DNA from 2 places in the Microbacterium sp. UMB0228 genome. Region 1 is predicted to be linked to the other one. Evidence: predicted binding sites of a transcription regulator. Region 1 holds the regulator's gene; the other holds the start of a gene.
The links. The regulator HrcA, encoded in region 1, represses chaperone genes, less so after heat shock. The targets are predictions, from matches to a motif close to TTNGCACTCGNNNNNNNCGAGTGCNAA.

Region 1 (15,644 bases):
GCTGGGCGCCGCGGCGCTCGGCGCGGTTGGCGAACTCGTGCGCCTGCTCGCGCTCGGCCCGCTGCGCCACGCGCCGCTCGTCGTACTCGCTGTAGGCGTCGACGATGCGCCCCACCAGGGAGTGCCGGACCACGTCGTCACTGGTGAGACGGGAGAAGTGGATGTCGTCGATGCCGTCGAGCACCCGGGTGACCAGGCGGAGGCCGGAGGCGCCCTGCGGGAGGTCGACCTGGGTGATGTCGCCGGTGACGACCATCTTCGTGCCGAACCCGAGACGCGTGAGGAACATCTTCATCTGCTCGGGCGTGGTGTTCTGCGCCTCGTCGAGCACGACGAAGGAGTCGTTGAGGGTGCGTCCGCGCATGTACGCGAGGGGCGCGACCTCGATGGTGCCCGTCGCCATCAGGCGCGGCACGATCTCCGGATCCATCATCTCGTTGAGCGCGTCGTAGAGCGGCCGCAGGTACGGATCGATCTTGTCGGTGAGCGTGCCGGGGAGGAACCCGAGGCGCTCCCCCGCCTCGACCGCCGGACGGGTGAGGATGATGCGGGTGACCTCCTTGCGCTGCAGCGCCTGGACGGCCTTCGCCATCGCCAGGTAGGTCTTGCCCGTTCCAGCCGGACCGATGCCGAACACGATCGTGTTCTCCTCGATCGCGTCGACGTACTCCTTCTGACCGAGGGTCTTCGGCCGGATCACCTTGCCGCGCGTGGAGAGGATCGCCTCGCCCAGCACCTCGCTGGGCCGCGGGCCGCCGTCCTGACGCAGCATGCGCGCCGAGCTGGACACGTCGCTCGGGGCGAGATCGTGCCCGGCCTTGGTCATCGTGAGGAGCTCGTCGACGAGGGTCTTGGCCTTGGCGACGGCCTCGCGCGCACCCGTGAGCGTGATCTCGTTGCCGCGGACGAGCACCTGCACGTCGCGGTGCTCGCGCTCGAGCATCCGCAGCAGCCGGTCCTGCGGACCGAGCAGCTGCACCATCGCGACGCCGTCGGCGTAGAGCCGTTCGGTGACGTTTTCCTGATCGTCAGAAGCCAACGAGCTTGTTCTCCTCGAGGTTGCCGAGCACATGGGCGTGCACGTGGAAGACGGACTGCGCGACGCTCGCGCCGTTGTTGAAGATGAGGCGGTACTCGCCGTTGGCGTGTTCCTCCGCGATGCGCTTGGCGGCGGCGACCATCTCGGCCAGCAGCGCGGGATCCCCGGCCGCGAGCTCGGTCACGTCGCGGTACTCCTCGGTCTTGGGGATGACGAGCACATGGAGCGGCGCCTGCGGATCGATGTCGCGGATCGCGAAGACGCGGCCCGTGTCGAGCAGGATCTCCCCGGGGATGTCCCCGGTGAGGATGCGCGTGAAGATCGAGGGTTCGCTCATGCTCTCAGCTTACTGGGGGGACGCGCGGTGCGGCCGGTCACCAGCGCCCGAGGGCCGCGGACAGCACGGCGATGGCCGCGGGGCCCGCCGTGGACGTGCGCAGCACGGTGTCGCCGAGCAGCACGCGTTCGGCGCCCGCGGCCGTGAGCTTCTCCAGCTCCTCCGGAGCGATCCCGCCCTCCGGACCCACCACGAGCACGAGGTCACGCTCATCCGGCACCAGGGCGGAGAGCCGCACGGGCGCGGTCGGGTCGAGCAGGAGCACGCGCTGCGTCGCCGCGCGGGTCGCGAGCTGTGCGGTCGTCTCCGGGGCGGCCACCTCGGGTACCCAGGCACGGTGCGCCTGCTTCGCGGCCTCGCGGACGATCGTCGCCCAGCGCTCGCGTCCCTTCACCGCCTTCGGCCCCTCCCAGCGCGACACGCTGCGACCCGCCTGCCACGGCACGACCTCGTCGACGCCGAGTTCGCACGCGGCCTGCACGGCGAGCTCGTCGCGGTCGCCCTTCGCGAGCGCCTGCACGAGCACGAGGCGTGGGCTCGCCGGCTCGTGCTCGACGCGCGCGGTGATCCGGACGTCGACGCGCGACGGCGACACCGCTTCGGCCACGCCGGTCAGCCAGATGCCCCGACCGTCACCGACCGTGACGGCCTCGCCGACGCGCAGCCGCCGGACGACGGCCGCATGCTTCGCCTCGGCCCCGGTCAGGGAGACGAGGCCGCCCACCGCGGCATCACCCGCGGATTCGACGAGGAAGTGCAGCGCCACGATCAGTGGGCGCGGAACCGGTCGCGCAGCTTGGAGAACAGGCCCTGCTGGAACTGCGCGAGCTGCGGGCCCGGCGCCTTGTTCTTCTTGGCGAAGTCCTCGATGAGCTTGCGCTGCGCGGAGTCGAGCTTGGTGGGGGTGACCACCTGCACGCCGACGCGGAGGTCGCCGCGCTGGGTGCCGCGCAGCGGCGTGATGCCTCGGCCCTTGATGGTCAGCACGTCACCGGACTGCACGCCGGCGCGGATCTCCAGGTCGACCTCCCCGTCGAGTCCCTCGATCGAGGTCTCGGTGCCGAGGATGGCGTCGGTCATGGACACCTCGAGCGTGGCGAGCAGGTCGTCGCCGTCACGGCTGAAGGCGGGGTGCGGGTTGACCGTGACCTCCACGTAGAGGTCGCCGTTCGGGCCGCCCGCGCGGCCGACCTCGCCAGAGCCGGGGAGCTGCAGCCGCAGTCCGGTCTCGACGCCCGCCGGGATGTCGAGGGACACCGTGCGGCGCGAGCGGACGCGTCCCTGCCCGCCACAGGTGCCGCAGGGGTACGGGATGGTCGTGCCGTAGCCCTCGCAGGTGCCGCACGGCTGGGAGGTGACGACGTTGCCGAGAAGGCTCCGCACCTGACGCTGCACGTGCCCCGTGCCGCCGCAGATGTCGCAGGTGACGGGCGACGTGCCCTCCTGGCAGCACGAGCCCTGACAGGTCTCGCAGAGCACGGCCGTGTCGACCTCGATGTCGCGGTGCGCACCGAAGACCACATCGCCGAGGTCGAGGGTGACCCGGACGAGCGCGTCCTGACCCCGCTCTCGCCGCGACCGCGGACGGGCGCCGCGTCCGCCACCCTGTGACGCGCCGAAGAACGTCTCGAAGATGTCGCCGAAGCCTCCGAAGCCTCCGAAGTTGTTCGCGCCGTCACCGCCGCCCATGTCGTACCGGCGGCGCGACTCCTCGTCGCTGAGCACGTCGTAGGCGTGCGTGACGAGCTTGAACTTCTCCGCAGCCTCCTCCCCCGGATTCACGTCCGGGTGGAGCTGCCGTGCCAGGCGCCGATACGCCTTCTTGATCTCGTCGGTGGAAGCGTCCCGGGACACCCCGAGAACCTCGTAGTGGTCCGCCACAATCGCCTTTCTGCGTGTGATTTCCGTGGGGCCGCGTCAGCGGCCGGCCTCGTCGTCGTCGAGCATGCGCGACAGGTAGCGGGCGACCGCCCGCGCTGCCGCGAGGTTGCTCGGATAGTCCATCCGCGTCGGTCCCATGACGCCGACCCGCGCGGTCCCCGAAGGCGCCGCGTAGTTGCTGGCGACGATCGACGCCTCGCCGAGCCCGAAGGAGGCGTTCTCGGTGCCGATGCTCGCCGCGAGGCCGTGCTCGTCCGGCACCATCTCGCTCATCAGCCGCAGCAGCGTGACCTGCTCCTCGATGGCCTCGAGGAGGGGGTGGATGCTGCCGCGGAAGTCCTGTTCGCGCCGCGCCAGGGTCGCCGCTCCGGCCATCACGAGCCGCTCCTGCCGGAAGCCGCCGAGTTCGTCGATCACGACGCCGGCGAGGGTGCGGAGCACGCGATCCTGCGGCGTCTCCTCCGTGGCGAGCAGCGCCTGAAGCCGGTCGGAGGCCGCCGCGATCGCCTGCCCGGTGATGAGGGCGGAAAGTCGCGCGCGCAGCACGGCGAGGTCGGCCTCGTCGATCGCGTCCGGCAGAGCGGTGATCCGCTGCGACACCCCACCGGCGTCCGTCACCAGCACCGTGAGGAGCCGGTTGGGGGCCAGCGTCACGAGCTCCACGTGGGTCACGTGCGCCCGCGCGAACGACGGATACTGCGCCAGCGCGACCTGGCCGGTGAGCTGCGTGAGGACGCGGACGGTCCGGACCATCAGGTCGTCGAGGTCGGCCGGGTCGGCGAGGAACGACTCGATGGCGGAACGCTGAGCGGTGGAGAGAGGACGGAGCTGGGCGAGGTGATTGACGAACACCCGGTAGCCCTTGTCCGTGGGGACGCGCCCGGATGACGTGTGCGGAGCCGTGATCAGCTCCTCGTCCTCCAGCTGCGCCATGTCGTTGCGGATGGTCGCGGCCGAGACCCCGAACGAGTGCCGGTCGACGATGGAACGGCTGCCCACGGGCTCGTGCGTCTCGACGTAGTCCTGCACGATCGCGCGGAGGACCTGCAGCCCTCGCTCTGTGACCATGGCTTCCCCTTCCCGCCGACCGGATGCTGGCACTCTGCTGCCCTGAGTGCCAATCCTACCTCCTGCGACCGGGAGATCTCCGAAGGCGGGGCAGCGCCGGTGGAGCCGCTCAATCCGTCAGTTCGCGCACGACGGCGTCGGCGAGGAGGCGGCCGCGGAGCGTGAGCTGCACGCGCCCGCGGATCGCCGCCGGCGCGTCGATGAGCCCGTCGGCGATGAGGCCGGCGATGCGGTCCCGGTTCTGCTCCGGGACGTCGGTCACCGCGATCCCCTCACGGATGCGGCTGAGGAGGAGGATGCGCTCCAGGGTCCGCGCCTCCGGGTCCGGACGTTCGCGCCCGGCCGCCGGCGAGGACGAGGCCGCCAGCCGCTGCGCGTAGGCCGCCGGGTGCTTGACGTTCCACCACCGGAGTCCGGCGACGTGGCTGTGGGCGCCGGGGCCGAAGCCCCACCAGTCGCTCCCCCGCCAGTACGCGAGGTTGTGCCGCGACCGCTGCCCTTCGCTGCGGGCCCAGTTGCTGACCTCGTACCACTCGAACCCGGCGGCGGCGAGGCGCTCGTCCGCCAGCTCGTACATGTCCGCCTGCAGGTCGTCGTCCGGGGTCGGCACCTCACCGCGACGGATCTGTCGCGCGAGCTTCGTGCCGTCCTCGATGATGAGGGCATACGCGGAGACGTGGTCGGACTCCAGGGCGAGGGCGGCGTCGAGCGAGGCCTCCCAGTCGGCGAGGCTCTCCCCCGGTGCGCCGTAGATGAGGTCGACGCTGACCGCGAGTCCTGCCCCCTTCGCCGCGGCGACGGCGGTGCGGACGTTCTCGGGGCGGTGCGTCCGGTCGAGCGCGGCGAGGACGTGCGGGACGGCGGACTGCATGCCGATGGACAGCCTCGTGACCCCCGCCTCAGCGAGGATGCGCGCGACCTCCGGGGTCACCGTGTCGGGGTTGGCCTCGACCGTGACCTCGCCGCCCGGTGCGAGTCCGAACGCCGCGGTGGCCGCTCCCAGCATGCGGGCGAGGTCTCCCGCGGGAAGCAGCGTGGGCGTGCCGCCGCCGAAGAACACCGTGTCCATCGGGCGCAGTGCTCCGGCCTCGTCCAGCACCGTACGCGCGAGGGCGATCTCGCCGATGAGGGTGGACGCGTAGTCCTCCTGCTTCGCCCCGCGGAGCTCACCGGACGTGTACGTGTTGAAGTCGCAGTAGCCGCAGCGCACGCGGCAGAACGGGATGTGCAGGTAGGCGGAGAACGGCGTCTCTGCGGAGATCGGAAGATCGGCGGGGAGTCGCCCGTCCGCGGGCGCCGGATCCCCGAGCGGAAGTGGTCCCGCCATCACACCGGGGTCGCGTAGAGCGGGGAGATCGCGCGGAGGTAGCGCGCAAACAGCTCGCGACGGCGGTGCTTCATCAGGGCGGGGACGAGCCGATAGAGCAGCGTGTTCGGGGCGTCGAAAGCCCGGACCGTGAACCAGACCTCGTCGTTGTCCTCTCGCCAGTCCACGTCGAACGACTCCTCGCCGCTCACGACGGAGCCCCCGACCGTGCCCAGCACGAAACCGATCCGCCGGGTCTCCTCGGTGACCGAGATCACACGCAGCTCGGAGTCGGCGCGCATGCCGCCGACGCGGCCGCGGAGGTGGAGCGTCATGCCCGCGCCCACGAAAGGCATCCCCTCGGCGTCGTAGCGCGGCTCCACATCCCGCTTGCTCGGCGCGATGGGATTGCCCTCGGCGTCGAAGCTCACGCCCGCATAGGCGGGGCCGGGAGCAGGGCGGACGTCTTCCACCGACAGGCCAGCCGCGCGCTGCGCCGTCCACGACAGCAGGGCTTCGCCGGCCGTCTGGAAACGCTCCTCGCCACTGCCGATCCGCCAGGATTCCTCCGCCGGGATGCTGCGCTCCGGCGGGTACTGCATCAGATCGGGGGCGTGGGTCGCACCCACGGCCGCATAGTCCACCGTGTCGTCTCGGAAAGTCCCGCGCCGCATGAGATCCAGCCTACTTCGGGTTCCCTGAGCGAACACCCCCCGCGCCGCACGCCGTCACATCCTTGCCCCCTGACGCTGGGTCCCTGAGCCCGTCGAAGGGTGGGCGCCTGACCCCGTCGAAGGGTGGGTCCCTGAGCCTGTCGAAGGGTGGGTCCCTGAGCCTGTCGAAGGGCCCCTTCCACGCTGGGTCCCTGAGCCCGTCGAAAGGCTCCTCCACAACGGTGGCTCCCTGAGCCTGTCGAAGGGATTCCTCACGCCCCGGGAAACCCGCACGCCCCTCCGCCATGATGGCCCGATGCCATGGACCTACATCCTCGAATGCCGTGACGGCAGCTTCTACACGGGCAGCACGAACGGCGACCTCGAAGCCCGCGTCTGGGAGCACAACCACGACGACGCGTTCGCCGCGGACTTCACCCGGAGACGCAGGCCCGCGGCTCTGGTCTACGCGGAGTGCTTCGACACCGTCGACGCGGCCTTCTTCCGGGAGAAGCAGATCCAGGGATGGAGTCGTCGGAAGAAGATCGCACTGATCGAGAGTCGGTGGGAGGACCTTCCGTCATTGTCGAGGTCGTACGGTGCGCTTCGACAAGCTCAGCGACCCAGCGCGGCTGACCGCTTCGACAAGCTCAGCGACCCAACGGCGACTGACCGCTTCGACAAGCTCAGCGACCCAGCGCCGACTGACGCGCTATGACAAGCTCAGCGACCCAGCGTGGATCGACGGGCTCAGCGACCCAGCGTGCTACTTCTTGTCCTTGGTCTCGACGTCGCCAGAGAGCGCGGCGATGAACGCCTCCTGGGGGACCTCGACGCGGCCCACCATCTTCATGCGCTTCTTGCCCTCCTTCTGCTTCTCGAGGAGCTTGCGCTTGCGGGTGATGTCACCGCCGTAGCACTTGGCGAGCACGTCCTTGCGGATCGCGCGGATCGTCTCCCGGGCGATGATGCGCGCACCGATCGCGGCCTGGATCGGCACCTCGAACTGCTGGCGAGGGATGAGCTTGCGCAGCCGCTCCGCCATCATCGTGCCGTAGGCGTAGGCCTTGTCCCGGTGCACGATCGAGCTGAACGCGTCGACCTTCTCGCCCTGCAGGAGGATGTCGACCTTGACCAGGTCGGCCTCCTGCTGTCCCGACGGCTCGTAGTCCAGGGAGGCGTAGCCCTGCGTCTTGGACTTGAGCTGGTCGAAGAAGTCGAACACGATCTCGCCGAGGGGCATGTTGTAGCGCAGCTCGACGCGCTCCTCGGAGAAGTACTCCATGCCCAGCAGCGTGCCGCGCCGCGACTGGCACAGCTCCATGACGGTGCCGACGTAGTCCTTGGGCAGCAGGATCGCCGCCTTCACCATCGGCTCCGACACCGAGCCGATACGCCCGTCCGGGTACTCGCTCGGGTTCGTCACGGTCACCGTCTCGCCGGTGTCGCTCGTCACGACCTCGTAGATCACGCTCGGGGCCGTGGTGATGAGGTCGAGGCCGAACTCCCGCGAAAGACGCTCGGTCACGATCTCCAGGTGCAGCAGGCCGAGGAAGCCGCAGCGGAACCCGAAGCCGAGCGCCACGGAGGTCTCCGGCTCGTACTGCAGCGAGGCGTCGGAGAGCTTGAGCTTGTCCAGCGCCTCGCGCAGTTCCGCGTAGTCGCTGCCGTCGATCGGGTAGATGCCCGAGAAGACCATCGGCTTGGGGTCCGTGTAGCCGGGAAGCGCCTCCGCCGCGGGCTTGCGCGCGTTCGTGATCGTGTCGCCGACCTTCGACTGCCGCACGTCCTTCACGCCGGTGATGAGGTAGCCCACCTCGCCGACGCCGAGTCCCTTGGTCGGAGTGGGCTCCGGGCTCGACACGCCGACCTCGAGGGCCTCGTGGTTCGCCCCGGTGGACATCATCTGGATGCGCTCGCGGGGCGAGAGGCTGCCGTCGACCATCCGCACGTAGGTGACGACGCCGCGGTAGGCGTCGTACACGGAGTCGAAGATCATGGCCCGCGCGGGTGCGTCCGCATCCCCCACCGGAGCCGGGATCTCCTCGACGATCCGGTCGAGCAGATCCTCGACCCCCATGCCGGTCTTCCCCGACACGCGCAGCACGTCCTCCGGCTTGCCGCCGATGAGCGAGGCGAGCTCCTTCGCGTACTTCTCGGGGTCCGCGGCGGGGAGATCGATCTTGTTGAGGACCGGGATGATGTGAAGGTCGTTCTCCAGGGCGAGGTAGAGGTTGGCCAGCGTCTGGGCCTCGATGCCCTGCGCGGCGTCGACGAGCAGGATGGCACCCTCGCACGCGGCCAGCGAGCGGGACACCTCATACGTGAAGTCGACGTGACCGGGAGTGTCGATCATGTTGAGCGCGAAGACCTCGTCCGGGCCCTGCGCCTGCCCCAGAGCCCACGGCATCCGCACCGCCTGGCTCTTGATCGTGATGCCGCGCTCCCGCTCGATGTCCATCCGGTCGAGATACTGGGCGCGCATGTCCCGCTCCGCGACCACGCCGGTGATCTGGAGCATGCGGTCGGCCAGGGTCGACTTGCCGTGGTCGATGTGGGCGATGATGCAGAAGTTACGGATCTGCGCAGCCGGCGTCGCGGCAGGCTGAAGCGGGGTGAGAGCGCGTGGGGACATGTCCCGTCGATTCTACGGTGAGGGTCCTCATAATCCCCATTCCGACGTATCGGTGATAGTCTCCCGAAGTTGCCCGGGATCAATCCGTGACACCGGATCCCGTAAGCGATACGACTCCGTCACAGACTCCGTGAGGGCTGTCGCGTCGCGCGGAACGGCGGATGAAACCCGATCATCCGCCCGGCTCAGCGTTGCGTCGGCAGACCCCGAGCGCGTCTGGAGAAGAGAAAGACAAATCCCCCTTGATCAAGTACCTCGCGCGCCGTGCCCTCGGCTGGCTGCTCATGATCGTGGTCGCGACGAACCTCACCTACTTCCTCGCGTGGGGCTTCCTCGATCCGCGCAGCAACTACGTCGGTCGCCGCCCTCCGCTCACCGAAGAGCAGATCGTGAACACCCTCGCTCCCCGCAACCTGAGCGACACCGTTCCGCTCATCGAGCGGTGGTGGACATGGTTCACCGGCATCCTGCTCCGCTGGGATTGGGGTGTGAGCCCGACGGGCGGATCCGTCAACGAGCAGGTGGCCTACCGCATGTGGGTCAGCGCGGAGCTCGTCCTCGGTGCGACGATCCTCACGACGGTCCTCGGCATCGCGCTCGGCGTGTACACCGCGTCTCGGCAGTACAAGCTCGCCGACCGCATCGGCCAGGCGACGAGCATCATCACCCTGAACATCCCGATCGTCGTCGCGGCCTTCGCGATCGTCCTCCTCGCGATCGGCCTGAACAACGCCACCGGCACCCGCATCTTCTACGTGACCGGCAATGCCAGCCAAGGGGTCGAGGGCTTCTTCCCCACCCTGATAGACGTCTTGCAACACCTGACGCTGCCGACGATCGCGCTCGTGCTCACGGGGTATGCCAGCATCCACTTCCTGCAGCGGTCGCTCCTGCTGGACAACATCAACGCCGATTACGTCCGCACGGCCCGTGCGAAGGGCCTGACCAAGCAGCAGGCCATCCGCAAGCACGCGCTGCGCACATCGCTCATCCCTGTGGCCACGCAGGTCGCCTTCACTATCCCCGCGATCTTCACCGGCGCGGTGCTGACGGAGACGATCTTCGCGTGGAACGGCATGGGCCGGTACTTCATCGAGACCATCACCAAGAACGACATCCACGGAACCGTCGCGATCGCCGCCTTCGGTGCGGTCCTCACGGCGATCGGCGCCATCCTCGCCGACATCGCCGTCGTCGTCCTCGACCCGCGCGTGAGAGTGAGCTGACATGAGCACCGACATGCTCGACCCGACCATCCACCCGGAGCCGGAGACCGCCGGTCCCGAGACCACGCGCGTCGCCACCAAGCGCCTGTCGAAGTGGACGCTGTACTGGCGGCGCTTCTCCCGCAACCGCGGAGCCCTCATCGGCCTCGTGATCTTCGTGCTCCTGGTTCTCTTCGCCATCCTCGGGCCCTTCATCGCCCGGTACGACCACATCGAGCTCGACTTCCTGAACCTCAGCACGCCCCCGTCGGCAGAGCACTGGTTCGGCACGAACAACGCCGGAAACGACCTCTTCGCCCAGGTCGCCGTGGGCCTGCAGCGGTCGCTCATGATCGCCATCACCGTCTCCGTCGGCGTCACGATCGTCTCGGCACTCGTCGGCACGGCCGCGGCCTACTTCGGCGGCTGGACCGAGCGCATCTCGCTCCTGGTCATCCACTTCATGATGGTGATCCCGAGCTTCCTCATCCTCGCGATGATCTCCAACAAGGCCGGCGGCGACTGGCGGGTCATCGCGCTCATCATGATCTTCGTGATCGGGTGGTATTTCCCCGCTCGTGTCATCTGGACCATGGCGCTGTCGCTTCGTGAGCGCGAGTACGTCAGTGCCGCCCGCTACATGGGCGTCGGCGGCATGCGCATCGTGCTCCGCCACCTGCTTCCCAACATCGGCTCCCTCCTCGTCATCAACTTCACCCTCGGCGTCGTCAACGCCGTGGTGACGGAGACCGGCCTGTCCTTCCTCGGCTTCGGCGTCAAGATCCCCGACGTCTCGCTCGGTGCCCTCATCGGTGCCGGATCGAGCTCGCTCACCACGTCGCCCTGGCTGTTCTACTTCCCGGCGGCGGCGCTGACCCTGCTCACCGTGTCGATGGCGCTGATCGCCGACGGCCTGCGCGACGCCCTCGATCCCACTTCGGCTGCTGGAGGCCGCGCATGACCAACGTCCTCTCCGTCCGCGACCTCAAGGTCAGCTTCGCCTCCGAAGCCGGCCGCGTCGACGCCGTCCGCGGGGTCTCCTTCGACCTCGAGGCCGGCAAGACCCTCGGGATCGTCGGCGAGTCCGGCTCCGGCAAGTCCGTGACCTCGCTCGCGATCATGGGGCTCCTCGATGAGAACGCCAAGGTGACCGGCTCGATCATGTACGACGGGCAGGAGCTCGTCGGCATGACCGACAAGCAGCTGTCGGTCATTCGCGGCAACGGCATGTCGATGGTCTTCCAGGACCCGCTGACCTCGCTCACGCCGGTCTACACGGTCGGCGACCAGCTCATCGAGGCCCTCACGGTCCACCGCGGCCTGTCGAAGAAGGACGCCTGGGACCGTTCCGTCGAGCTGCTCAAGCTCGTCGGCATCACCGAGCCCGAGCGCCGGATGAAGTCCTTCCCGCACGAGTTCTCCGGAGGCATGCGGCAGCGTGTCGTCATCGCCATCGCGATGGCCAACAACCCGAAGCTCATCATCTGCGACGAGCCCACCACGGCCCTCGACGTCACCATCCAGGCACAGATCCTCGACCTCATCGAGAAGGCGCAGGATGAGACCGGCGCCGCCGTGATCATGATCACGCACGACATGGGCGTGGTCGCCCGCACCGCCGACGACGTGCTCGTGATGTACGCCGGCAAGCCCGTGGAGCACGCCCCCGTGCGCGAGCTGTTCCACAAGACCCGCATGCCGTACTCGATCGGCCTGCTGGGCGCCATCCCCCGCGTGGACAAGGCCGAGAAGGAACCGCTCACTCCCATCAAGGGCAATCCGCCGCTGCTCATCGACCTGCCGGACGCCTGCCCGTTCGCCGACCGGTGCCCGATCGTCATGGACGCCTGCCGCGCCAAGGAGCCTGAGCTGCTCCCCGTCCCGACGGGATCCGGCGACCTGCACCAGGCCGCGTGCATCCGCGCCCACGAGATCGAGGACGGCGGCCTTCTCGGCGGGCTTCCCGTCTACCCGGTGCGCCCCGTGCCGGAGAGCGACCTCACGCGGTCCCCGCGCGAGGAGCGGCCGATCACGCTCGAGGTCAAGAACCTCCGCAAGACCTTCCCCCTGCTGAAGGGCGCCTTCCTGAAGCGCAAGGTCGGCGAAGTCCAGGCGATCAAGGGCATCAGCTTCGACGTGCGCGAGGGCGAGACGATGGCCATCGTCGGCGAGTCGGGCTCGGGGAAGACGACGACGCTGCTGCAGATCATGGACATGGTCAAGCAGACCGATGGTGACATCGTCATCGCCGGCACCAGTGTCAACGACATCCACAGCCGCAAGGTCGAGCGCGCCCTGCGCCGCGACATCCAGATCGTCTTCCAGGACCCGATGGGCGCCCTCGACCCGCGCATGACCGTCGCGGACATCATCTCGGAGCCGCTGTTCGCGATCGGCACGCCGAAGGAGGAGGCGCACCGGCGCGTGGACGAGCTCATGGACCTCGTCGGCCTCAACCCCGCGCACAGCGACCGCTTCCCGCAGGCGTTCTCCGGCGGTCAGCGGCAGCGGATCGGCATCGCCCGCGCCCTGTCGACGAACCCGAAGATCGTCGTGCTCGACGAGCCGGTCTCCGCGCTCGACGTGTCGATCCAGGCCGGCGTCATCAACCTGCTCGACGAGCTCAAGACCAAGCTCGGGCTGTCCTACCTCTTCGTCGCGCACGACCTCTCGGTGGTCCGTCACATCGCCGACCGGGTGGCTGTGATGTACCTCGGCGAGTTCGTGGAGCACGGCGATGTGGACCAGGTCTTCGACGACCCGCAGCACCCGTACACGAAGGCGCTGCTGTCGGCGATCCCGGTGCCGGATCCCGACATCGAGCGCACCCGCGAGCGGGTCGTCTTCGATGCCGACACGATGTCCACGAAGCCCGCTTCCGTCTGAATCGAGGCAGGCGGAGCCCTCGGTCACCGTCCGATAACGGTTAGGCGGCATTCACCGTCACGCGGTGTACCGGGATAAAGCGCGAACTAGTCTTCCCCTTATGAAACGCCGAAAGGCGAAAGGAGCACCATGAAGAACAAGAAGTTGCTGGGGGCGGTCGCGGTCGGCGGCGCCCTCGCACTCGCCCTCGCGGGTTGCGCGAGCGGTTCCGGGAACAACGGCGGCGGAGACAACGGCGGCGAGAAGGTCGAGACCAAGACCGCCGACTACAACCCGCAGGACCGCAGCAACCTCCAGGAGGGTGGCGAGGTCAACTTCCCCATCAACGAGATCCCGGAGCAGCTCAACGCCTTCAACGGCGACGGCAGCGCCGACACGGTCCGCCTGTGGTCGTGGTACATGCCGCAGATCCTCCTCGTCTCGCCGGAGGGCGAGGTCACGAAGAACGACGCCTACCTCGACACGTACGAGATCGGCGAGAAGGATGGCAACACCACCATCACCTTCACGTTCACGGACGAGGCGCACTTCAACGACGGCACGGACATGGACTGGACCGCCGTCGACGCGACGTGGAAGGCCAACCGCTCCTACGAAGAGGGTTTCACCCCCAACGCGACCGACGGCTACAAGCAGATCAAGTCCGTCGAGCAGGGCGACACCGCGAAGACCGCCGTCGTGACGTTCGACGGTATCTACGCCTGGCCGTCCATGGCCTTCCTCACGGGTGGGGTGCTGCACCCGGCAGCAGCTGACCCGACCGTGTTCAACGAGGGCTTCATCGGAAACATGCACCCGGAGTGGGGCGCGGGTCCCTACACCGTCGACACGTTCGACGCCAACGGCGGCTTCGTCTCGTTCAAGCCGAACCCCGAGTGGTGGGGCAACGCGCCGCTGCTCGACTCGGTCACCTTCACGGCCATGGAGCCGGACGCCGCTGTCAACGCCTTCAAGAACGGCGAGATCGACATGGTGGGCGCCAACACCAACGACCGCCTCAAGCAGGTGCAGGACGTCGAGGACACCACCGTCCGTCGTGCGCAGCAGACCGCCAAGACCATCCTCATGGTCGACGCCGACAAGCCGCAGTTCGAGGACATCGACGTGCGCAAGGCCTTCTTCCTGGGCGTGAACATCGACCAGCAGAAGCAGATCGCATGGAACGGCCTCGGCTATGACGAGCCGGTCGCCGGTTCGCTGAACCTGTACTCGTTCCAGGATGGCTACGAGGACTCGTTCGCCACCGCCGGCCTGAAGCACGACGTCGACGCGGCCAAGAAGCTGCTCGACGACGCCGGCTGGACCGAGGGCGAGGACGGCATCCGCGAGAAGGATGGCGAGAAGCTCTCCGTCACCTTCCCGGTCTTCGGTGAGGACCCCACGCTCGAGGCGCTCGCGAAGTCGCTGCAGGCGCAGCAGAAGGAGATCGGCATCGACCTGAAGATCGATGTCCGCGCTTCGGCCGACTTCTCGAACGACCTCACCTCGAAGAACTGGGACGTCGTGTCGCTGCGCTTCACGGACTCCGATCCGTTCGGCCCGGCCTGGTTCTGCCAGCTCTACTGCTCGGACAGCCAGCTGAACCTCTCGAGCACGAGCACCCCGGAGATCGACAAGCAGATCGCCGACGAGGTCGAGAGCCAGAAGGACGCCGAGTCCTGGACCTCCGCCGCGATGGAGCTCGAGCCGAAGATCGTCGAAGAGACGTGGGGCGTCATCCCGCTGTACAGCGGCCCCTCGATCTACGTGGTCAAGAACGGCCTGGCGAACCTCACGCCGGAGCCCTACGTCGGCCTCGACCTGTTCGGCGTCACGCCGATCGAGAACGTCGGCTGGGAGAAGTAACATCCTCTGACACATCTCGTGTCGAAGCGGGGTCGGTGGTCCATCCACCGGCCCCGCTTTCCTTATGCTGAAGGCGTGACCGTCCAGACCGTCCTCGTGCACGGCATCCGCACGTCGTCCACCATGTGGCGGTCGCAGATCGAGTACCTGGAGGCGCACGGGCATCCCGTCACCGCCGTCGACCTCCCCGGCCACGGCAGCCGGATGGACGAGGACTTCACCCTCCACGAGGCGCTGCACACGATCGACGCCGCCGTCCGCGCCGCGGCCGAGACGGGCCCCGTGCTGCTCGTCGGCCACTCCATGGGCGGGCTGCTCTCGCTCGCGTACACCGGTGGCGCAGAGCCTCCGCCCGTCGACGGACTCGTCGCCGCCGCGTGCACCTCGCTCCCCCGCGGCGCGGGGTTGCGCGCGTACCGACTGTTCGCCCGGGCCGTCGACTCCCTGCCCGACCGCGGCATGTGGCTGACGCAGCGCATGCTCGCCGCGACGATCCCCGAGGAGAATCGCGGCGACTTCGCCGCCGGCGGGTACGCCCTCGACGTCCAGGACCAGACGCTGCGCAGCCTCGCCGCCCTGGATGTGGCCGCCGCGGTCCCCCGCATCCAGGTGCCCCTCTGGTTCGTGAACGGCCAGTACGATCAGCTCCGGCTGAACGAACCCCTGTTCCGGCGCCTGGCCCCGGAGGCGGAGCTCATCGTCGTGCCACGGACCACGCACCTGATCACGGCCATGCGCCCGCGGGTGTTCAACGCCGTCCTTTCCCTCGCGATCGCGACGATCGAGCAG
Region 2 (15,644 bases), on a different contig from region 1:
TCACTGGGGATGACGTCGGTGTGCCCGGGGAGCAGCAGCACGTCATCGTAGGTCAGTCCGACGAAGCCGAAGGGATCGTGCTGGTCCATGGAATCTCCTCCTGCGCGAGTGGCGCGGATCCGGGTGCGAATGGGGGGTCGACGTCGGCCGGTGCGCGGGCGTGACCCGTATGGAGATTCTAAGCGAGACACGCCCGAGAACATTCCCAGGGCCCCGTCGTTACCGGACCGTTGGCCGGGACGATAGGTGATTCGCCGATCGCCCATTACGCTCAAGTGCGTCGTCCATCCCCGCGGTTCGACCCGAGCCCGCGGAGACAGCACTCACAGTGGAGGTTGCGTGGGACCCACAGCACTCGCCGGACCGCGAAAGCGCCCTTGGGCCTTCGCCTTCTTCGGAATCCTGATGGCGCTCGCGGCATCGCTCCTGCTCCCTCCCTCAGCGGCCTCCGCCGAGACCACGGACGACGGGCAGGAGGTCACCGACTTCTACTTCGCCGGTGTCGTCACCGACGGCGACGAGCCCGTCGAGGGCGTCGTCATGACGATCGAGGGCAACGGCTTCGACGCCGAGACCGAGACGGACGCCGAGGGCAAGTGGCGCCTCTACGTGCCGGAGAAGGAGACGTACACCCTCACGGTGGACGAGTCCACGCTTCCGGACGGCGTGATCGTCGACGCGACGCAGCTTCCCGAGGGCATCCAGCCCGTCGCCGGTACGACCGCCTCGTTCGAGCTGGAGTTCGGTCTCACCGGGACGAAGATCGTCAACCTCTTCCTCGGCGAAGGCGAGCGGGTGACCGTCTCCTTCCTCGATCAGCTCCTGTCGCGCCTGGTGGGCGGTCTGAACTTCGGCCTCCTGCTGGGGCTCGCCTCGATGGGCGCCGCGCTCATCTACGGCACCACCCGGCTGTCCAACTTCGCGCACGGCGAGATGGTGACGTGGGGTGCGGTGATCACCCTCGTCGTCACCTCCTTCTGGCAGCTCCCGCTGTGGGCCGGCATCATCGTCGCGGTCATCGGCGGCGCGGCGCTCGGCTGGGCGCTGGACGCCGGCATCTGGAAGCCGCTGCGGCGGCGCGGTCTGGGCGTCGTCCAGCTCATGATCGTCAGCATCGGCCTCTCGCTGGCCCTGCGCTACGGCCTGCAGTACATCATCGGCGGCAACACCTACCAGCTGCCCGGCGCGAGTCCGGAGCCGATCCGCCTCGGTCCGATCTCCCTGTCGTACATCGACATGATCGGCATGGCCACGAGCATCATCGTGATCCTCGGCGTCGCGTTCTTCCTCACCCGCACCCGCATCGGGAAGGCGACGAGGGCGATCTCGGACAACCCGCAGCTCGCCGCCGCCTCCGGCATCGACGTGGACAAGGTCATCCGCGTCGTCTGGATCCTCGCCGGCACGCTGGCCGCGATCTCCGGCATCCTCTGGGCCTACTTCCGCCCCGGCGTGAAGTGGGACATGGGCATGCAGATGCTGCTGCTGATGTTCTGCGCCATCACGCTCGGCGGTCTCGGCTCCGCGATCGGCGCGCTGATCGGCTCGATCATCGTCGGTCTCGCCGTCGAGGTCTCCACACTCCTCGGGGTGCCTACCGACCTCAAGTACGCCAGCGCCCTCGTCGCGCTGATCATCATCCTGCTCGTGCGACCGCAGGGCATCCTCGGACGCAAGGAAAGGTTGGGCTGACGCATGGACTTCGGAAGCATCTTCGGCAACACCGCCTCCTACCTGTTCAGCCCGACGACGATCGCCTACGCGCTCGCGGCCACCGGCCTCGCGGTGCACTTCGGGTACACGGGTCTGCTCAACTTCGGCATGGCGGCGTTCATGGCGATCGGCGGCTACGGCTACGCGATCTCCATCCTCACCTTCGGATTCCCGTGGTGGCTGGGCGTGCTCGTCGGCCTGACCGGCGGTGCGCTCTTCGCCCTGCTGCTGGGCATCCCGACCCTGCGGCTGCGCGCCGACTACCTCGCCATCGCGACCATCGCGGCCGCAGAGGTCGTGCGCCTGATGTTCGTCACGGAGCTCTTCAAGGACTGGACGAACTCCGCGGGCGGTCTGTCCGGGTACCACCAGAGCTTCCGCGACGCCAACCCGTTCCCGCCGGGGACGTACGGCTTCGGCCCGTGGACGTACAACGCCAACGACCTCTGGGTACGGGTGTTCGGACTGCTCACCCTCGCTCTGACGGTCCTCGTGGTCTGGGCGCTCATGCGCAGCCCGTGGGGCCGGGTGCTCAAGGGCATCCGCGAGGATGAGGACGCCGTGCGCTCGCTCGGCAAGAACGTCTTCGCCTACAAGATGCAGGCCCTCGTGGTGGGTGGCGTGATCGGTGCGCTGGGCGGCATCGTCTTCGTCCTGCCGTCGGCGGTCATCCCCGGCAGCTACTCCACGTCGCTGACGTTCTTCCTGTGGACGATCCTGCTCCTCGGCGGCGCGGCCACGGTGTTCGGCCCGACGCTCGGCGCCGTGCTCTTCTGGGTGGTGTTCGCCTTCCTCGGCGCGCTCCTCCCCGCGATGGCCACGGCCGGCTACCTGCCCATGACGAGCGCTCAGGCCGACGTGGTGCGCTACATCCTCATCGGCATCGTGCTGATGCTGATCGTCGTGTTCCGCCCGCAGGGCATCCTGGGGAACAAGAGGGAGATGACCTTTGTCAAGTGAGAACGACGCGGCCGTCACGCCCGCGAAGAGCGCTCCCCGCGCGAAGACCACCGGCCTCGCCGCGGGTCCTGCCGCCCCCGGAGTCAAGAAGGTCGACCCGATCCTCGTCGTGGACGCCGTGCAGCGGCGCTTCGGCGGCCTGACCGCGGTCGACGTCGATCACCTCGAGATCCCCCGCGGCGCCATCACGGCGCTCATCGGCCCCAACGGTGCCGGCAAGACCACGCTGTTCAACCTCCTGTGCGGCTTCGACAAGCCCAACAGCGGGACGTGGTCCTACGACGGCAAGAACCTGTCCGGCATCCCGTCGTTCAAGGTCGCCCGGATGGGACAGGTGCGCACCTTCCAGCTCACCAAGTCGTTGTCGCTGCTGACCGTGCTGGAGAACATGAAGCTCGGCGCGAAGGACCAGCGCGGCGAGGGCTTCTGGGCAGGCCTGTTCCCCTTCCTCTGGCGGAAGCAGGAGCAGGAGATCGAGCAGCGCGCGCACGAACTCCTCGTGCGCTTCAAGCTCGACGCCAAGGAGCAGGACTTCGCAGCGTCGCTCTCCGGCGGTCAGCGCAAGCTGCTGGAGATGGCCAGGGCCCTCATGAGCGACCCGAGCCTCGTCATGCTCGACGAGCCGATGGCCGGGGTGAACCCCGCCCTCACCCAGTCGCTCCTCGATCACATCCTCGACCTCAAGGACCTCGGGATGACCGTGCTCTTCGTGGAGCACGACATGCACATGGTCCGTCACATCGCCGACTGGGTGGTCGTGATGGCCGAGGGGCGCGTGGTGGCCGAGGGGCCGCCGGAGACCGTCATGGAGGATCCCGCGGTGGTGGACGCCTACCTCGGTGCCCATCAGGACGTGGACCTCGGTGCCGTCACCGGCCGTCTCCCGGTGATCTCCGACGCCGATGCGGAGCGCATCCGCGAGCAGATCGAGACGGAGGTCGAGGCCGAGGTCGAGGCCGAGGACGCCGCCGAGGAGGACAAGGCATGAGCACCGCAACCCCCGCCGAAAGCGCCGCCCGGCCCGATGATGTCGTCGTTGAGCTCAAGGACGTGCACGCCGGCTACCTTCCGGGAGTCAACATCCTCAACGGCGCGAACCTCGTCGCCCGCCAGGGTGAGCTCATCGGCATCATCGGCCCGAACGGCGCCGGGAAGTCGACCCTCCTCAAGGCGATCTTCGGCATGGTGAACGTCCGCGAGGGCGACATCACGGTCAAGGGCGAGAGCATCGTCGGCCTCAAGGCCGACAAGCTCGTGCGCCGCGGTGTGGCCTTCGTGCCGCAGACGAACAACGTGTTCCCGTCGCTCACCATCCAGGAGAACCTGGAGATGGGCCTCTACCAGAACCCGAAGATCTTCGCGGAGCGGCTCGAGTTCGTCAGCAGCATCTTCGCCGAGATCGGCAAACGCCTGAAGCAGCGTGCCGGCTCGCTCTCCGGCGGTGAGCGGCAGATGGTGGCCATGTCCCGCGCGCTCATGATGGACCCCTCGGTGCTGCTGCTCGACGAGCCGTCCGCCGGCCTCTCCCCCGTGCGGCAGGACGACGCCTTCATCCGCGTCTCCGACATCAACAAGGCGGGCGTCACGACGATCATGGTCGAGCAGAACGCCCGGCGGTGCCTGCAGATCTGCGACCGCGGCTACGTGCTCGACCAGGGCAAGGACGCCTACGAGGGCACCGGCCGGGAGCTGCTGAACGACCCGAAGGTCATCGGCCTCTACCTCGGCACCCTCGGGACCGACGCGGCCTGAGACACGGCCCAGGAACGACGAGGGCCCCGGATGCCGACGCATCCGGGGCCCTCGTCGTCGCTGCGTTACTTGATGCGCGAGGTGACGTTCTCGGAGTCGAACTCGTAGACGCCGATGGCAGCGCCCTTCGGGTCGTTGTTCTCGTCGAACGTGATCTCACCGGAGAGGCCGTCGTAGTCCGGCGTGCCGCCGTCGTTGATGATCGCGGCGCAGTCGGCGAAGTTGTCGCACTTCTCGCCGTCGCCGTCACCACCGGAGACGGTGATCATCTCCGCGGCGATGTCCGGGCCTTCGACCGAGCCGGCCTTCAGCGCGGCCAGAGCGATCAGCACCACCGCGTCGTAGGCCTCGGACGAGTACGTCACGGCGTCGATCGGGTCGTTGCCCTCGGCCGTCCAGACCGCGTTCAGCTGGTCGAGGAAGTCCTGCGGAAGCTCGGCGCCGGCGCGGGTGCCCTTCGAGCCCTCGAGGCTGATCGGGATGTCGGTACCCCAGTCCTTGAGGTTGCCGTCGACGAGGTACAGCGAGCCCGTGTCGACCCCGGCGTTGCCGAGCAGCGGAGCGATGGTCGCGAACTGGTCGTAGGAGACCACGGCGACCGCATCCGGATTGGCCGCGGCGATCTCCGAGACCTGCGCGTTGAACTGACCGTCGCCCTGGTTGTACGAGGCGTCGGCGACGACCTCGCCGCCGGTGCTCTCGAACGTGGCCTTGATCGCCTCGAACAGACCCGTGCCGTAGGGGTCGTTCTGGTAGATGATGCCCAGCGTCTTGTGGCCGTCCTCGGCGATCTCGTTGCCGAGGACCTCGCCCTGGAGGTTGTCGCTCGGGGCGGTGCGGAAGTACATCGGGTTGATGCCCGTGAAGTCCGGCGAGGTGTTGGACGGGGACACCGTCAGGATGTCCGCGCCCGCGTTGCCGTCGAGGATGAGCTTGGTGACGCTGGAGGACGCCGCGCCGATCATGGCGGTGATGCCGTCGTTGCGCAGGTTGGTGATGGAGGTCTCGTAGGCCTTGTTGTCGAGGTCGCCCTCGTCGGCCGTGCTGAGGTCGATCGTGATGCCCGCGTCGGCCTCGTTGATCTGGTCCACGGCGAGCTGGACGCCGGCCTCCATCGGCGCGCCCAGGAACGCGAGCGTACCGGTGGCGGGCAGCAGTGAGCCGAGCTTGAGCGTCAGGTCGGCGGCGGGCTTGTCGCCACCCCCGTCCGACGGCTCCGCGTCCGGCGTGCTGCTGCAGCCCGCGATGATGAGGGCGGAGGCGCTGACCAGCGCGATCCCGGCGAAGATCCTCGCGCTGCGCGAGCCCTTCAGTGCGTTCATGATGCTCCCTTGCGTAAACGAACGTGGACGGTGACCACAGTCGGGTGCTCTAACACTAGGGCGTGCACCCCGCGCGCAGGAGGGGCAAGTATCTCGGTGCGTTAACGATCCAGGACCGCTGTTTCCGCCTGTGGGCGGGCGGGATCAGGGCACCGCCGCGGGGGTGTCCCGCCGGCCGCGCCGCGCGGCGAGCAGCAGATCGACGACGAAGACCCCGATCGCGATCCACACCAGGACGAACCCGATCCAGCGCTCCGGCGGCATCGGCTCGTGCAGCACGACGACCCCGATCACGAACTGCAGGATCGGGGTGAGGAACTGCAGCATGCCGATGACGGTGAGATCGACGCGACGCGTGCCGGCCGCGAACAGCAGCAGGGGGACGGCCGTCGCCACTCCCGCGAACGCGAGCAGCACGGCATGCGGCCAGCCCGCAGTCCCCATGGTCAAACCGGCCGGCGTCGTCGCCACGATCACAAGCTGCACCACCGCGATGGGGATCAGCCAGAACGACTCGAGCGTCAGCCCGCTGACCGCGTCGACGGCGGGGCCGATCTTCTTCTTGAGGAGCCCGTACAGGCCGAAGGAGGCCGTGAGCGTCAAGGCGATCCAGGGGACGTGGCCGTACGCCACGACGATGACCACGACCGCGATGGCCGCGATCCCGACGGCCGCCCACTGCAGCCGGCGGAGGCGCTCCTTGAGCACGAAGACGCCGAGCAGAACCGTCGTGATCGGGTTGATGAAGTAGCCGAGCGCCGTCTCCACCACGTTCCCGCTCAGCGTGCCGAGGACGAAGACCTGCCAGTTGACGTAGATGAGAAGGCCGGCCAGGGCCGTCCACCCCAGCAGCCGCGGACTCCGGACGATGGCGAGGAAGGCGGCCCATCCCCTCATGACCGTGAGCAGCAGGAGGCAAAAGACGAAGGAGAGCAGCACCCGCCAGGCCACGACCTCCCAGGGACCGGTGGGCTGCAGGAGGAGGAAGTAGAGCGGCAGGACGCCCCACAGCAGATACGCGCTGCCGGCGTAGGCGACGCCCGCCGTCCGGGTGGCGCGGGTCGTCTCAACAGTCACCGCACAACCCTATGCCTGCGCCGCCGGGCGACGCGCCGTTCGGGACGCAGAAGAGGGCCCGGATGCCGAAGCATCCGGGCCCTCTTCGGACCGGGTTCCGTCCGGCGAGCGGAGGGAACCGGGTGTGCGATCAGCGGACGACGACCGCCAGGACGTCGCGAGCCGACAGGACGAGGAACTCGTCCGCGCCGAACTTCACCTCGGTGCCGCCGTACTTGCTGTAGAGCACGCGGTCGCCGACGGCGACGTCGAGCGGAACGCGGTTGCCGTTGTCGTCGATACGGCCGGGGCCGACCGCCACGACCTCGCCCTCCTGGGGCTTCTCCTTGGCGGTGTCGGGGATGACCAGGCCACTCGCGGTGGTCTGCTCGGCCTCGACCTGCTTGATGACGATGCGGTCCTCGAGCGGCTTGATGGAAACCGACACGGTCTACCTCTTCTTTCTTGACGCTGACACGAAAGACTCGTTCGCACTCTCAACCCGAGAGTGCTAATGCCAGTGTAGGCGGTCGGCTGGCACTCATGCAATGCGAGTGCCAACCCCGATCCGGCGGCGACCGCGTCCTAGGGTGGGAGGGTGGAGATGTCCGAGCTGCGCGCCCTGCTGACCCCTGCCGGCCTCGAGCTGCTCGATGCGCTCGGGCCGGTCACCTCCACCGCCGAGGCGGCGACCGCGGTCTCCCGACTGCGGGCCGCCGGACACTCCCCCGACCTCGTCTCCGCCGTCGTCGGCCAGGCGCACCTGCGAGCCAAGGCCACGGCGAAGTTCGGCCCCTTCGCCGCCCGCATGCTGTTCACCCGCGCGGGCCTCGAGCAGGCCACCCGCCTCGGGGTGGCCGCCCGCCACGCCCAGCGGATCCGCCGGGCCGGCCTCACGAGTGTCGCCGACCTCGGCTGCGGGATCGGCGGCGACGCCCTCGCATTCGCCGGCGCCGGACTGGCGGTGCACGCCGTGGATGCCGACGAGGTGACCGCGGCCCTCGCCGCCTACAACCTCGCCCCGTTCGGCGACGACGCCACGGTGCGCCACGCGACCGCGGAGGAAGCGCTCGGAGAACCGGTCCCCGGCCAGGCGATCTGGATGGACCCCGCCCGCCGCACCTCCGGGCACAGCGAGACCCGGCGCGTCTCCGCCGACGACTACTCGCCGTCGCTCGACTGGGCGTTCGCCGTCGCCGCGCAGCGCCCCACCGGGATCAAGCTCGGCCCCGCCCACGACCGCGACGCCCTGCCCGCGGACGCGGAGACGCAGTGGGTCAGCGCCGACGGGAGCGTGGTCGAGCTCGTGGTGTGGTCGCGCGAGCTCGCGAGGGAAGGGGTGCGGCGCTCCGCCCTCGTCATCCGCGGCGAGCGCTCGCACGAGCTCACCGGATCCGCGGATGCCGAGGATGCTCCGGTCCGTGCGCTCGGGGCCTTCCTCCACGAGCCGGACGGGGCCGTCATCCGGGCCCGGCTCATCGGCGACGTCGCCCGCAGCCTCGACGCGGGGATGCTCGATCCGCGCATCGCATACCTGACCTCCGACGCCGCCCTGACGAGCCCGTTCGTGCAGTCCTTCCGCGTCCGGGAGGCGCTGCCGATCACGCCGAAGACGATCAACGCGGCCCTGAAGGCCCACGGCATCGGCCGCATCGAGATCAAGAAGCGCGGGGTGGACGTCGATCCGGCGGCCTTCCGGCGCAAGCTGACCCTGCGCGGCGACGCCGAGGCGACCCTGATCCTCGCCCGGTTCGGCGATCAGCGCCGCGCGATCCTCGCCGACCGGGTGCCCGCCGCGGACTGAGTGCCCGTCAGCCCTCCGGGTCGCGGCCCGGGATGTCGACGCGGATCGGATCCCCGGGCGGCCCGGTGGTCACGAGGTAGGAGTCGCCGGAAAGCGTCCTCGCCGCGGTCGATGCGGTCGTCACGGTGAGGTAGGGCACCTGCCTGCGAGTGAACGCCACCTCCAGAACGGAGACGGAGAGGACCTCTCCCGATGTCTGCTCGGTGTCCACGACCTGCACGCCGAGGCCTGTCTCGATCGCCTCCGACATCGCCGCGCACTGCCGTGAACCGTCGACGTCGACGATGAGGCATCGCTGAGTGGGGCCTTCCTCCGACGCGCGGTCACCGAGCCAGACCGGCTGCCCCCGGAAGGACCCGAGGAGCGTGAGACCGAGCGTGTAACCGTCGTCGATCAGCTCCTTCGCCCTGGGGCGGTGCTCGGCACCGAACTGGTCGACCAGTGCCGAGGACTGCCCCCAGCGCTGGATGCTCACCATCGGCTCGTCCGTGGTGGAGAACAGCATGGTCGCGGTGATGCTGTCCACGGCGTAGGCATCTCCCTCGTCGGCTGCCGCCGGCCCGGGCACGGCGATCGAGGCGTAGAGGCCCGGGGCCACTTCTCCCTTCGGCAGACACGTAAACGCGGAGTCGGCGCCGGCATCGAGGATCAGACACCGCGTCTCCCCGGCGTCCTGCGTGGCGAACCAGGCGAGAGCCCCCTCCGCCTCCCCCACAGGGCGGACGGATCCGGGGTCGTAGCCCGAGTCGGCGAGTTCGGTCCGCCGGTCCTCCTGCGCCTCCGTCAGAGGGAACGCGTCCGACCGCGGGGCGAACAGCGCCCACCCGGCCCCCACGCCGATCGCGAGGAGAGCCGCCGACGCCACGAGTACCTTCGCGAGACCGCGGCGGTTCGCGGCCGGTGCCTCGGACGCCGAGACGTCCTCCGGGTTCTCCGGCGCGGCGTCTTCCGCGACCGGCTCGCCCTCCGGCGCCGGGAGAGCGTCCGCGACCTCCTTCCCACCGCCGGGGTCCGGGGATGCGGACGTCGCCGGTTCCTCGGACGCGGACAGGGCTGCGCGGCGACGCTCCGCCTGGAGCTCCTGCAGCCGGAGGGCCGCGGCAGCGTCGAGCCCGCCGTCACGGCCGTATGCCGCACGCTCCAGTGCCCTGCGCTCCGCGTCGTCGGCTCCGGACTGCGGTCGGTCAGTCTCCTCCCGCACCGACGTCGCTCCCTTCTCGGATGATCGTGAACGACGGCAGTCCGGCTCCGGTCGGCAGCTCGTAGGTCGTCACTCCCCCGGTCTCCGCATCGGTCACCTGCAGTCGCAGCCGCCCCTCGTGCTCCTGCAGAGTCTCACTCTCCTCGCAGGCCATCGGCGCGTCGGACGTCGACCCGTCGTAGACGAGGCAATGCCGCCCCGCCCCCTGCGCAGACGCCGTCCACACGGGGACGTCGCCGTCGTATCCGACGATCCATATCGAGTTCGGGTCGAACCCCTCCTCCGCCAGGCGTCGGGCGGTGCGGGTCTCTTCCTCGGTCGCGTAGGTGATGCCGCTGCCGCGGTCCGACCCGAACTCCGAGACGCCGACGCTCACCGCGGGCTCCCCGTCGCGAGTGAGAAGGAGCTGCGCCGAGACCTGCCTCGTGATGTCCTCGTCACGGTGCGTCGTCACCTCGCCCCACAGCCCTTCCTTCTGGACGTCTTCGCGCCGATTGCAGCTCGGCGTCGTGCTCTCCGCCGATCCGAGGACCAGGCAGACGCTCGCTCCGCCGTTCTTCGTCGCCATCCAGATGACCGCGCCCTCCTCCGCCGCGACGGCGCGCACCGATCCGGGGTCGTACGTCCCGGATGCGACGAGCTCGGACTGCCATCCCTGCTGCTCGGCGCTGAGCGCGACGGCGGCACCGCCGGTCCGGCCGAAGGCGAGCCACCCGATGCCGACCCCGAGGAGGACCATGACGACCGCGGCGAGCACGAGCATCCCGCGCGAACGAGCCCGCGCCTCCCTCAGGGCCGGGCCGTCGGTCCGGGCGGCGCCGTCCGTGGGCTCTTCGTCCGGCACCACGGGCGCGTCGTCTCCTGTCGGAGTCTCGCCGTCGTCCTGGACGGTGGCGACGGACTCCCGGGAGGGCGTGCTCGGTCCCGGAGACGGACGCCGCCGAGCATCGTCGAGCTGTCGCAGGCGCGCGGCCTCCGTGTCCGTGAGGCCTCCGCCGGGGCCGAAGGCCTTGCGCTGCAGGGTCCTGCGCTCCTCGACATCGTCGTCGTCCGTCATGACCATCCCGCCTAGCCGAGTCTCTCGAACTGCATCCCCGCCCAGACCAGCCATCCGAGGCTGTACACGGTCGCGCACAGCCCCAGCACGAGCGCCCAGCGGGCGATCGCGCGGTTCTCGACGGGGCGACGCAGCGACATGATGGCCGCGATCACCGCGACGACCGCGACCGGGATCCCCCAGCCCACGAAGAACGATGCGCCGAGCGCGACGATCGCCGCAAGCAGCGCCCACGGCGCCAGCCGCGTGTCGTCCACGGGCACGGGCTCGGGCTCGGACGCCGGCTCCCACGCGTCCTCCTCCCCGTGGTCGAGGTCGGGCCCGCTGACGACCACCGGCTCGATGCCCACCGGACCCGTGGGGAGCTTCGTATAGCCCTCCCGAGGAGCTCCGGGAAGGCGCGCGGTCCCGGCCGGGCGCTCGACCTGCCCGCTCGCGCGCTCGACCCGCGCACGGGGCGTGGCCCCGTCCGGTTCCGGTTCCTGCGCGAGCCCGGTCACGCCGGCACCGCCTCCGCGACCTGGATCTCCGTGACCGGCAGCGTCGAGTCCGCGCCGAAGCGGAGCGTCGAGGCGGGACGCCCCGAGGCGATGAGCTCGGCGGCGAGCGCGGCGATCATGGCGCCGTTGTCCGTGCAGAGGGACAGCGGCGGGATGCGCACGGTGACCCCGGCCTCGGCGGCCCTGGACAGCGCGACCTCGCGGAGCCGGCGGTTCGCGATCACGCCGCCGCCGAGCAGCAGGCGCGGCACCCCGAGGTCGGCGCAGGCGTTGAGCGCCTTGGTGACGAGGACGTCGACGACGGCCTCCCGGAAGCTCGCGGCGACGTCGGCGATCGGCAGCTCGCGCGCGTCGGCGCCCGCGGCGGCGTTCTCCGCCTCGAAGCGCTCGACCCAGCGGGCGACGGCGGTCTTCAGCCCGGAGAACGAGAAGTCGTAGCGATGCTTCGCGAGGTCGGAGGCACGCGAGAGCCCGCGCGGGAAGCGGATCGCGTCCGGGTCTCCGCCGACCGCGGCCCGGTCGATCTCGGGGCCGCCGGGATACGGCAGGGACAGCAGCCGGGCGACCTTGTCGAACGCCTCGCCCGCGGCGTCGTCCACGGTCTCCCCGAGCAGCTCGACATCGGTCGTGAGGTCGCGCACGTGGAGCAGGGACGTGTGGCCGCCCGAGACCAGCAGCGCGATCGTCGGGTACTCCAGCGGCGCCGCATCCGGGGTGAGGATGTCGGCCGCGATGTGGCCGACGAGGTGGTTGACCGCATACAACGGCTTGTCCAGGGCGACCGCGAGTCCCTTCGCCGCTCCCACGCCGACCATGAGCGCTCCGGCGAGGCCGGGGCCGCTCGTCACCGCCACCGCATCGAGGTCGGCGAGACGGACGTCGGCCTCGGCGAGGGCGGCGTCGATGGCCGGCTGCAGGGCCTCGAGGTGCGCGCGGGCGGCGACCTCCGGCACGACGCCGCCGTACCGGGCGTGCTCGTCCATGCTGGAGGCGATCGTGTTGGACAGCAGCGTGCGCCCCCGCACGATGCCGATGCCGGTCTCGTCGCAGCTCGTCTCGATGCCGAGCACCAGGGGCTCACTCATGCGGTCGCCTCCTCCGGCGTATCGGCGGGCGCCGGGTGGCGGCGCAGGTCCAGACGCATCACGATCGCGTCGACGTCGTCCGGCTGATAGTAACGGGGGCGCCTGCCGATCTCCTCGAAGCCCTCCGCGCGGTACAGCCCCTCGGCCGCCGGGTTGTCGGCGCGCACCTCGAGGAACACCTCGTGCGCGCCCCGAGCGGCAGCCGTCCGCAGCAGGGCACGCAGCAGCGCGCGCCCGCGTCCCTGCCCCCGGACCTCGGCGAGGAGGGCGATGGTCTGGATGTCGGCGTCCGCGCCGCCCTGCAGGGCTCGGACTCCGCCGTAGCCGACGATCGCCCCGTCCAGCTCGTCGACGAGGTACCGCCCGTGCGGGCTCGCCAGCTCGCTCGCCATGGTCTCCCGGCTCCACGCGTCGGTCGGGAACGAGCGCTGCTCGATGGCCATGATCGCGTCGAGGTCGTCCGGCCTGGCGTCCCGGAGGGTCATGCGCCCACCTTCTTCAGGGCACCGGGCAGGGTGACGTCCGGATGCCGCAGGTAGAGCGGCTCCTCGCCGGCCAGGACCCGGCCGGCGGCGAGCGCCCGCGCCCCCACCCGGGCGAGGTCGACCGCGGACAAGGTCGCCACTTCCACCCGGCGGAGGCCCGCGAGATGCTCGTCGGCGTCGGCGGCGCGCACGAGCACCGTGTCGGCGATCGTGCGCGGGATCCCGTCCTCGTCCTGCCCGTCGAACACGGTGACGGCGACCTCGCGGCGGCGGGCGTCGGTGACGACGGCGAACGGCCCGGTCACGGTGGCCTGGATCGTGAGAGCGGCCGCCGTGTGGCTCGGGACCGGGACGACGGGGACACCGCGGCCGAGGGCGAACGCCCGCGCGGTCGCGATGCCGATGCGCAGCCCGGTGAACGGGCCGGGGCCCATTCCGGCCACGACGTGCGTGATGCCGTCGGACCCGCCCTCGCGGAGCACGTCGCGCACCAGGTCGCCGATCACCTCGGCGTGGCCCAGCGGGTCGGCGGTACCGGCCTCGGCACGACGCGTCCCGTCCGGGTCGATGAGGGCGACGGCGGTGCCAAGGGAGGTGTCGACGGCGAGGATCACCTCTCCAGGGTAGTCGTCACCCCGCCCGTCTCGGCCGGTGCCGCGGCCCCTGCGCGGGTCAGCCCAGCGGCGCCCGCACGGGGTAGTCCTGGCCTTCGAGGATGACCTGCGTCGCCGCTCCCGTCGCCCGGTTCACGACGACCGGCGCCAGCAGGTTGACGCTGACGCCCTCGGCGGCGGGGTGGGCGACCACGAGCACGAAGGCGTCGTCCGCCGAGGAGAGAGCGAGATCGGCGACCTGCGCGTCCGTGAGGGTCGGCGCGTACTCCGTGAGGACGGTGTTCGGGTCGACCAGGTAGAGCCGCAGGGCGTCGTCCTCGACCGCCCGCATCGCGAAGAGCCCGTCCGCGCCCTCGACCGGTGCGAGGGCGAAGTCCACATGGGGGGACAGTCCGGGCGGCGGGGCCGTGAAGGTGAGCGCGGCGGTCATCGCAGGAAGTCCATCAGCGACGGCTGCAGCACGCGCGCGTTCACCGCGAGCGCCGAGCGGTACACGAGCTCCTGCGCCTGCAGGCGGATGAGCACTTCGACCGAGTCGACGTCCTCGACCGCGGCGCGGCGGGACTCGAGGGACACGGAATTCTGCACTGCCGCCTCCTTGGCGCGTTCGATCTGAGCCTGCCTGGTGCCGACCGCGCCCTGCACGCCCAGCATCGCCGTGCGGCGGTCGTCGATCTCCGCGAGCCGTGGTCCGACGTTGGTGCCGGAGCGGAGGTCGGCGACGATGCGGTCGACGAGGGCGAACACCGAGTCGTCGCCCGTGCCGAACACCGCCGCCCCGTCGGTGTCGACGCGGACGGCTGCCGCATCGGACACACGTCGCGTGACCTCGGAGCCGGCGACACCGCTGTACGAGTAGTCGGCGGCGAAGGCCGCCGTGTCCGAGGTGCCCGCGAACACGGACCGCCCGAGCAGCCGGGTGTTCGCCTGCGAGAGCAGCTCATCGCGGATGCCCTCCAGCTCCACCGCGAGGGCCTCCTTCGCCGCGGCGTCCAGCGCCCCGTCGTTCGCTCCCTGCGCGGTGAGGTCCCGTACCCGTGAGAGCAGCGAGGTGCTCGAGGTGATCGCCGTGTCGGCCGCGGTCACCCACGCCAGGCCGTCGTCGATGTTGCGCGCATACTGCTCGGTGCGCCGCTGCTCGGCGTGCAGGGCGAGGGCGGCTGCGGCGGCGGCCGGATCGTCCGAGGGCGCGGCGAACGCCTTCTGCGACGTGGCCTGCTCCTGCAGACGGGCGAGCTCCGACAGGTTGGACTGCAGCTGGCGCATCGCCGTCTGCGTCATCGTGGTCTGGGTCACGCGAGAGATCATGGGGCTCCTCCGGTCAGCGTCCGACGACGCCCGTGCGGTTGATGAGGACGTCGAGGGCCTCGTCGACGGCGGTGAGCACGCGGGCCGCCGCCTGATAGGCGGTCTGGTAGGTGAGGAGGCTGATCGTCTCCTCGTCGCCGTCCACGGCCGCGACCGACTGCTGGGCGCCGGCGGCGCCGACCGCCGCCGCATCCGACACCTTCGCACGCTGCACATCGGCCGCGGTGGCGACGCCGAAGCGCGTCACCTGGTCGGTCCACAGCGCATCCGGAGAGGTCGCCCGCTGCCCGATCTGGGAGATGAGGTCGGCGTTGGTCGCGTCCTTGGAGCCTGCTCCGCGGGCGGCGAGGGCCAGGTCGGCCGCCGAGGTGACGGCCACCTGCAGCCCGAGCGCGGCGGAGCCGGTCGCCGGCAGCGTGAAGAAGTCGCCCCCGGCTTGTCCGGACGTCGTGACACCGGCGCGGTGCTGCGCGTTGAGCGACTCCGCGAGCGCCGTGGCCACCCGGTCGTACGTGGCGGCGAGCTGTGCCAGCATCCCGCCGTCGGCGGCCGGGGCGAGCACCGCGAGCGAGCCGCCGAGCTCTCCGCCGTCGAGCACGAGGGGAAGATCCGGCACCGACTCCCAGACCACGCCGACGCGAGGTGCGCCGTCGATCGTCGCCGCACCGGTCAGGGCGAGGCGACGCGCGTCGCCCCCGGAGACCAGGGCGTTGCCGCCGAGGCGGACCGTGAGCGTGCCGTCCGCCTCCACCGTCGCGGTGCCGCCGGCGAGCCGGGCCACGTCCTC

Region 2: groES (co-chaperone GroES) is a predicted target of HrcA. The motif match lies at 7,338-7,364, and genes of this name have one in related genera.

Annotation. Positions count from the first base shown of each region.
Region 1 is NZ_PNFU01000007.1:133,121-148,764, forward strand. Features, by position in the region: gene CJ226_RS15380 (PhoH family protein) at 1-982, opposite strand, end outside; gene CJ226_RS15385 (HIT domain-containing protein) at 1,029-1,376, opposite strand; gene CJ226_RS15390 (16S rRNA (uracil(1498)-N(3))-methyltransferase) at 1,414-2,142, opposite strand; gene dnaJ (molecular chaperone DnaJ) at 2,145-3,257, opposite strand; gene hrcA (heat-inducible transcriptional repressor HrcA) at 3,294-4,325, opposite strand; gene hemW (radical SAM family heme chaperone HemW) at 4,435-5,652, opposite strand; gene CJ226_RS15410 (DUF1990 family protein) at 5,652-6,305, opposite strand; gene CJ226_RS15420 (GIY-YIG nuclease family protein) at 6,601-7,002, shown strand; gene lepA (translation elongation factor 4) at 7,051-8,919, opposite strand; gene CJ226_RS15430 (ABC transporter permease) at 9,162-10,145, shown strand; gene CJ226_RS15435 (ABC transporter permease) at 10,147-11,085, shown strand; gene CJ226_RS15440 (ABC transporter ATP-binding protein) at 11,082-13,010, shown strand; gene CJ226_RS15445 (ABC transporter family substrate-binding protein) at 13,140-14,855, shown strand; gene CJ226_RS15450 (alpha/beta fold hydrolase) at 14,931-15,644, shown strand, end outside.
Region 2 is NZ_PNFU01000001.1:281,024-296,667, reverse strand. Features, by position in the region: gene guaB (IMP dehydrogenase) at 1-89, opposite strand, end outside; gene CJ226_RS01565 (branched-chain amino acid ABC transporter permease) at 406-1,692, shown strand; gene CJ226_RS01560 (branched-chain amino acid ABC transporter permease) at 1,696-2,673, shown strand; gene CJ226_RS01555 (ABC transporter ATP-binding protein) at 2,663-3,661, shown strand; gene CJ226_RS01550 (ABC transporter ATP-binding protein) at 3,658-4,425, shown strand; gene CJ226_RS01545 (ABC transporter substrate-binding protein) at 4,491-5,747, opposite strand; gene rarD (EamA family transporter RarD) at 5,892-6,824, opposite strand; gene groES (co-chaperone GroES) at 6,955-7,251, opposite strand; gene CJ226_RS01530 (SAM-dependent methyltransferase) at 7,408-8,607, shown strand; gene CJ226_RS01525 (hypothetical protein) at 8,615-9,808, opposite strand; gene CJ226_RS01520 (hypothetical protein) at 9,792-10,865, opposite strand; gene CJ226_RS01515 (hypothetical protein) at 10,877-11,365, opposite strand; gene tsaD (tRNA (adenosine(37)-N6)-threonylcarbamoyltransferase complex transferase subunit TsaD) at 11,362-12,450, opposite strand; gene rimI (ribosomal protein S18-alanine N-acetyltransferase) at 12,447-12,935, opposite strand; gene tsaB (tRNA (adenosine(37)-N6)-threonylcarbamoyltransferase complex dimerization subunit type 1 TsaB) at 12,932-13,549, opposite strand; gene CJ226_RS01495 (flagellar assembly protein FliW) at 13,608-13,979, opposite strand; gene flgL (flagellar hook-associated protein FlgL) at 13,976-14,857, opposite strand; gene flgK (flagellar hook-associated protein FlgK) at 14,871-15,644, opposite strand, start outside.